Regions from separate parts of the Vallitalea pronyensis genome, predicted to be linked through region 1. Evidence: riboswitches for the same ligand, from Rfam matches in the RefSeq annotation. Region 1 holds a riboswitch; the other holds the start of a gene.
The links. Region 1 has a riboswitch for cobalamin ahead of HZI73_RS24845 (ABC transporter permease). Riboswitches for the same ligand answer to the same signal wherever they lie in the genome.
Positions count from the first base shown of each region.

Region 2: linked by a shared signal. The riboswitch ahead of HZI73_RS23835 (cobyric acid synthase) and the one ahead of HZI73_RS24845 (ABC transporter permease) in region 1 are both predicted to bind cobalamin.

Region 1 covers NZ_CP058649.1:5,940,506-5,944,299, forward strand. The annotation lists gene HZI73_RS24835 (arylsulfatase) at 1-513, opposite strand, end outside; gene HZI73_RS24840 (helix-turn-helix domain-containing protein) at 685-1,512, shown strand; cobalamin riboswitch at 1,838-2,015, shown strand; gene HZI73_RS24845 (ABC transporter permease) at 2,167-3,132, shown strand; gene HZI73_RS24850 (ABC transporter permease) at 3,215-3,794, shown strand, end outside.
Region 2 covers NZ_CP058649.1:5,702,577-5,706,370, forward strand. The annotation lists gene cbiB (adenosylcobinamide-phosphate synthase CbiB) at 1-36, opposite strand, end outside; gene HZI73_RS23835 (cobyric acid synthase) at 162-1,649, opposite strand; cobalamin riboswitch at 1,852-2,023, opposite strand; gene HZI73_RS23840 (divergent polysaccharide deacetylase family protein) at 2,265-3,080, opposite strand; gene galE (UDP-glucose 4-epimerase GalE) at 3,588-3,794, opposite strand, start outside.

The sequences.
Region 1 (3,794 bases):
AGTCATGGCAGAGCTAAACCAATTGTCGGTACAGTAACCTTGAAATTTTGTGGGTACACCATTGACTAAATAAGTATCATCATAATAATCGTTGTTCCAATAATCCGGTATTTCACCAATAACACCACCGCCAAATGAGTGAGCCACATCAAAACCACGTTGGTGTGGGTGATAGGGATAGGTATCCCCTAAATGCCATTTACCAAACATACCCGTCCTATAGCCACCTGCTTTAAAGTAATCTGCCATGGTATACAGGTCAGGTTTCATATAAAAACGACCGTTGAGTGTTGAATAAACGCCCGCTCCAAAAGAATATCTTCCTGACATTAATGCAGCTCTGGTTGGTGCACATAGAGGATCGGTATGAAAACTTTCCAAGGAAATGGATGTGTCATGGAGCTTATCCAGATTAGGGGTCTTCAACCATGGATTGCCATGAGCGCCAATATCCCCATACCCTTGATCGTCTGTAACAATTAATATGACATGCTTCTTTTTAACATCATTCATTCTTATCTCCTCTATATCCATTCTTAATGACTAGCTTATTAGTGATGATTATACACCTTATCATCTTTTCATAACATGTCATTCACCTAAATTCATATCTTTTTTCGTCTTTATCATGTATACTGATAACATTACGATTCATCCATCATTCAAGAAGGAGCCATGACCATTATGTCGTCAGCTATTAAGTTTTATGCTAATCAACTCCCTAACGTGTCAGCAGTAGGGAAAATAACGTTAAAAAAACCAAGAATTCATGTGAACCAGATTGCACATATCAACTATCTGATTTTTGTTCTTAAGGGTACATTTTATGTGAGTGAAGAAGACCGACACTATGCTGCAAAAGAAGGACAAGTTTTCTTTAGGCAATCAGGTAAACATCATTATAGTCAAACCTATATGCCTATAGGCACAACATGGTTCTGGGTGTCTTTCTCCTATGATACCTTAGGTAAAACCGTTCAAGAATCCTGCCCAGACATCCCATGTTATGCATTGCCTCAACTAACAACCATGAGCAATCAGCAACATCTATTTCAGAAACTAGAGTCCATGTATCATCTGTATCATGCCTCTAACCCCTATAAAATACCCCATTTAGCTGCTGAACTTACGAGCATTTTCTACACTATTCTTGCTAACCCACCCCATCATCATTCGGGTAGTGAGATGCTTGTTAAGAAAGTCAATGAACTTCTGATGCTCCAACTTCACAGCACATTTGATGCACATAAAATAGCTGCTAAAATAAACATGGATTATAGCTATATCGGGAAGTGCTATAAAGCCCAAACCGGCACAACCATTAATCATCATTTTAACAGCTTAAAGATTCAAAAAGCTATTGCATATATGGAAGACGGGTCCATGAACATCTCACAGATGAGTGAGGTTCTCGGCTATCCCAATCCCTATTATTTCAGTCGAGTGTTCAAAAAGTTCACCAGCTTATCCCCTAGTGCATTCATGAAACAAATGCCCTTACAACAAGACTGATGACACTTATCATGATTACTCTAGAATGATACTGAAATCCCTATACATGGTTTTGCCATGTTCTAAAGTCCTTCATGTTTATATTCCTTTACGGATTATGATAAAACCTTATGTCTAGTACTATGCATATAAAATCCATAATTTTTACCAAATGTGTGTCTATAGCTACAGTTTTTTTTAATAGAATATATTATAATCTACAAGAATGTATTTTGATATTTGCTGATTCGCTTAGATGACAAAGCAACAGTGTTAATAATAAGCATACTACATGCATATTGCAAGCATGATATCATATGTCTTGATGTTAGTTAAATACATATCCATGAAAAAAAGAAAATAAGGTGCTCAACAAGAGATAATAGGGAAAACGGTGAAAGTCCGTTACAGCCCCCGCTACTGTAAGCAGTTATGAAATCATATAAACCACTGGTATCTACTGGGAAGGTTTGAGAGTAAGTTAAGCTGCAAGTCAGGAGACCTGCCTTTTTTCAGAATGAAGACTTCGGTGGGAAGTTTTGTTGTTCAAATTTAAATGATATGATGAAAAGATTCTATTTGCATTGTATATATGATTAAATTTGTCAATGCTTAACCACCTTTAACAGGGTGGTTTTTTTATGATTGGTTAGCACATTTGAAGGAGTTTTTGAAGTGAAAAAACAGTTTAAAACTTTCAAGGATTATTGTATAGCCTTTGTATGTCTTGTTTTATTAAACTTTATGCTACCAAGATTACTGCCAGGTGACCCTGTAACAGCTCTGGCTGGAGAACAAGTAGTCTATGACATGACACCGGAAATGCATCAGCAATTACTTGAAGAATTTCAATTAGACAAGCCCATTACCATACAACTCGTTCGTTATCTCAAGTCAATTGTTCAATTTGATTTTGGTTATTCTTACTTCTATAAGAAAAAAGTAATAGACCTCTTACGTTTACATTTACCTTGGACACTGGCTTTAATCGTTACTAGCATGCTGATATCTATAGGCATAGGTTATGTCACTGGCATAGAAAGCAGCTATCATCATGGCAAGCCCATGGATAAGATTCTGTTAAGTGCCATGATGTTTATAAGTGGATTTCCACAATTTTTTTTAGGTATGCTTTTATTATTGTTTTTTAGTATCTATCTTGGCTGGCTGCCTATGGGAGGATGTGAAACACCTTGTTCAACCTTTACAGGTCTGACTCGAGTAAAAGATATAATGGTACATATGGTTCTCCCTGTTATAACCCTTGTTATTTCCGAAGTATCAAACATGTATTTATTAACAAGAAGTACCGCCATATCCATAAGTAAAAGAACATTTATGGGTACCGCTGTGGCAAAAGGATTAAAGGATAGACTGATTAAACATCGTTATTTAGGCAAGAACTGCTTTATAACACTATTAACCCTGTCTGCAATCATGATGGGAAGAATGTTTGTGGGGGTACTGCTAATTGAAGTTGTTTTTGCCTATCCTGGACTTGGAAGTCTCATTTTTGAGGCTGTAAAAGCCAGAGATTATCCCGTTTTACAAGGTGTTTTTCTCATAGTAGCATTTATGGTGCTTCTGATGAATGGACTAGCAGAATCCATTCAATTTACATATAGTCGTAAACAATTTTAACCCACGGATAAGCATGAATTGTGTTATGAAATTATGACCCTTTCCTTTTGTTTATCCCGTATGAGAGGATAGGAAGTTCCGTATGGATATGACAAAAAAGATAGCTATCAAGATAATTTTGAAAGATAAGTGTATGTTAATGGGGACTTGTCTATTGGTATTATTTTCACTGGTGGTGATGATTGTACCTTTTATGAACTTACCCTCACCCTCTTGTTCTACAAAAGAAGTGTTTCTTAAACCTTCATTGATTCATCTCCTAGGAACAAACGATATGGGACAAGATATTTTTTCCAGACTTCTGTTTGGATTACGGACTTCTATGTTCATTAGCTTGTCTGTTGGGGTAATTGCAACATCTATTTCAGGCTTTTTAGGTATTTTATCAGCCCTAACAGGTGGACTTTTGGATCGGTTCATTTTAAGGATCTGTGATATATTTTTAGCACTTCCAGAATTTATCATCTGCTTACTAGTTGCCTCTTATATACGTCCTAACCTCATCACCTTGATTGTCATCATCAGTATGTTAAATTGGCAGGGTCCACTAAAAGTTTTGCGTTCTCAAGCACTCATCTGTAGTAAAGATTTGCCCGTAACAACAGCTAGAACCTTTGGTGCTAACAACATGTATCTCTTAAGAAAACACATTATTCCTAACA
Region 2 (3,794 bases), 240 kb from region 1:
GAAGATTAAGTCTAATGCCATTGCTATGCCTATCATGCTGATTGCTTTTACCACGTCTACACCTCTTTACTGGCTTCTATTCTGTCAAAAACACCATGAAACACCTTGTATTCTCTACCATACTTTTGATGTATTGTTATCCTATACACCATCCGTATCCATTATTTATAGATAATCTCCTTAATGGCATCCATATCCATATGCTCTCGAACAAGCTTAGCCAGCTTATCGTACTCCATGTCTTTTTCCTTGGCAAAATCCACATCGGTTCTTTTTTCTAAACCTTTTTTCTCTCGTATATCATTCAAGATAAGATTGCGCCATTCATCGTTATCAAATATACCATGGAGATAAGTGCCCATAACGTCCTTGCGCTCACTAATTGCACCATCACAACGGCCATCTTCCAACTGGATAAAAGGCTCACATCCATCCAGTAATTCTGTCTTGCCCATATGTATCTCATAGCCACCCACTAGAAGATGCTGATGATCCGCTCCAAAAGGTGATGTGGTCAGCAGCCTTCCTTTTACTTGGGTGGTTTGCTTGATTTCTTCCATATGAGTTGCCATATGCAGCAAGCCTAATCCATTAATACTGGACATGGCCGTTTCTACACCTTTTTCATCTTCTATGGTATCCCCTAGCATCTGGTAACCGCCACAGATACCGATGATGGGTACTTGTCTTCTATGAGCACGATAAATGCCTTCTTTCATGGCCGAGTTATGGAGATAAGCCATATCTTTAATGGTGCTCTTACTGCCAGGTATGACTAACAAATCAATGCCTTGAAAATCCTTTTCATCTTTTATGTATCTTACTGTCACATCGTCTTCTAATTCAAAAACAGTAAAATCAGTGAAGTTAGACATATAAGGCAAACGTATAACACCAATGATGATTGCCGCCTCTTCCTGACGGTCAAATCGTTCCGTTACACTATCCTCATCATCTATTTTCAGAGGTTCATAAGGAATAACACCCAGACAAGGTAATTGTAATTTCTCATAGAACATATCGATTCCCGGCTGAAGAATGTTCACATCCCCACGGAACTTGTTAATGATGTATCCTTTGATGCGTTTTCTTTCTTCTGGTTCCAAAAGCATAACTGTGCCATAGATGGAAGCAAACACCCCACCCTTATCAATATCACCAATTAGAATGACTGGAGCATCCACCATGTCAGCCATGCCCATGTTGACAACATCGTTTTCCCTTAGGTTAATTTCTGCCGGACTTCCTGCTCCTTCTATGACAATCACGTCATACGTCTCTTCTAACTGGTGATAGGCATTCATGATCTCTTCCTTGAAGGTTTTTTTAAGACTAAAATACTCACTTGCAGTCATATTTTTATGTATCTTACCATTAAGTATAACCTGACTGCCCACATCACTTGTGGGTTTTAACAATATTGGATTCATGGCTACATGTGGTTCAACCCTTGCTGCTTCTGCTTGTACCACTTGTGCTCTTCCCATTTCTTTACCATCTTTTGTAACAAATGAGTTAAGGGCCATGTTCTGTGATTTAAAAGGCGCAACGGATACACCATCATCATTTAGTATACGGCATAATGCTGCCGTTAAGATACTCTTTCCTACTGTGGAACCAGTTCCTTGAAACATGATATTATGACTCATTGTATTCACTCCACTTTCATCTTGCTGGATGGAAGGCATGTTCCTTAGAAGATGCAACACCATCAAGTTTATTATTATTCAGTTATTCATGGAAGGATATATGATGGATTTGTCTTAAGAAAGGATGCTATGATAATGCTTTTGCTTATGTCATATCATCAAAGAAAGTATAAAAACAAACCCATATTTCCACTCGCAATTGGGATGGTTAGCACCCTAGACAAGTATCCTGACTTATACCTCAAACCTGATGCACATCCTTCCCAAATAGCAACCTATTCAGTGGTTTCCTGCGCATGAGTTAGTACATACAGTAGCGGTGGCTGTGCTGGACTTTCACCAGCTTCCTTGCAACTTAGTGTGCTTCTTGGGCTGTCTCATCCAAACGAAATAACGTGTATATCATGTTTTTATGTGACAGCCTCATTATTCAATTTACGTCATACTCTTAACCCATTATATGCTATTCTAGCAACAAAATCAATAAATACTTATATTATTTAAGCATAGCTAATATTTAGCAAACATGAAAGATATAACGCATAACAATGATGGCTTAAGTAATCTACGTACAAGTTAAGAATAAACCCTAAGTATTTGATGAACAATATGGTGTTAATAGACATCATCATCCAATTCGGATACAAACACCAATTCTATACGCCGTTCAGCAAATTCCTCCCGCATCTCCTCGATTGCCTCTGCCATAGCTACGCCGCCTTCAATACCTACATGACCAATGGCTATTGCCTGACCTTTTTTTAAAGCCAAGTCTCCTGCTTTTCTTAACCGCTTAATCATGTGACTCTTGGGTTTTTGCCCATCTAAAAAAACGTTGTTATCATAACATAAGACACCCATTTCATCAGCTTTTTTCTTGGCTACTGTTTTATTGGATGTGCGACTGTCTACAAAATAATAGAGTCTCTTTTCTTTCACCACTTCAAAAATGCTTTCCATAATTTCTTCTTGGCAGCAGGCTTTTGAGCCCATATGAATATTAGCACCAATAGCATAGGGTACATCTGCTACTGCATCTTCTACCACTTTTCTAACTTCATTTTTCTTCATGTTGCATAGGATGGGGCGGGGTCCAAGCCAACTAAGGCTGCCACCCTTTGCTTCCATGGGCAGGTGGATAATCACTTCATATCCTAAGTCTTTCGCCTTGATGGCATCTTCTTTGGTAAATTCCATAAAGGGCATGACAGCAAAGGTTAGATGTTCATCAATGGTCATCATTTCTTCTACGCCTTCACGGGTTTGCCCAAAATCATCTATGATAATGGCTAATTTTCCACTGGTATTTTGAATACTGCATCGTATGGTATTGACATTGTATAGAATCATATACGCGATGAGATGAAGTATAATCATCAGGATGACAATTAATACTTTTCGATTGATTTTAATGAGATATAATTTTTTCATGGACGTCATGCTTTCTAAATTGTCTTGTTTTATTATATTATAGGTAGCGTCCACTTATTATATGATTGTGTATATTGTTTGTTAGGGGTAAAGGATTGTATCATGCTAATGGGTATAGTTATTAGTTTTGAGAGGGATAGCATAAAAAAATGGGCAAGATTAAAATTAAGATATATGGGTGTTTTATGCAGGTTATTAGAATGGATTTTTATGAGATTGATAAGAAAAAGAAGGGGTTAGTGGACAACGGAAGTTGAGTGAAACGATCGATGGTCATCATTCACTCACGTTACGTTTGTTGCTTTATTGGGTTTAAAGGAATGGCAACAAGCCGTAAAAATCGTTCATGATGACCATAGATCGTTTTTGTTTGTGTGCCACACGCTGGTTAGTAAAAACCGTAGTTTTAGCCAGTGTATGTTGATGTTTGTATGTGCTTATGATGTATGGGGTTGTATTTTGTATTATGGTTAGTCTGAAATAATAATTCACTGTTATGATGTAGGGCTATACATCATAACCATTGGGGTTATTGGTTTGCCAGCGCCATGAATCTCGGCACATGTCTTCGAGACTTTTCTTGGCTTTCCAGCCGAGAGCTGATAGTGCTTTAGATGGGTCTGCGTAGCAGGTAGCAATATCGCCTGGTCGTCTGGGTGTTATGGTGTAGGGGATAGTAACGCCTGTGGCTTTTTCAAAGTTGTGCACCACATC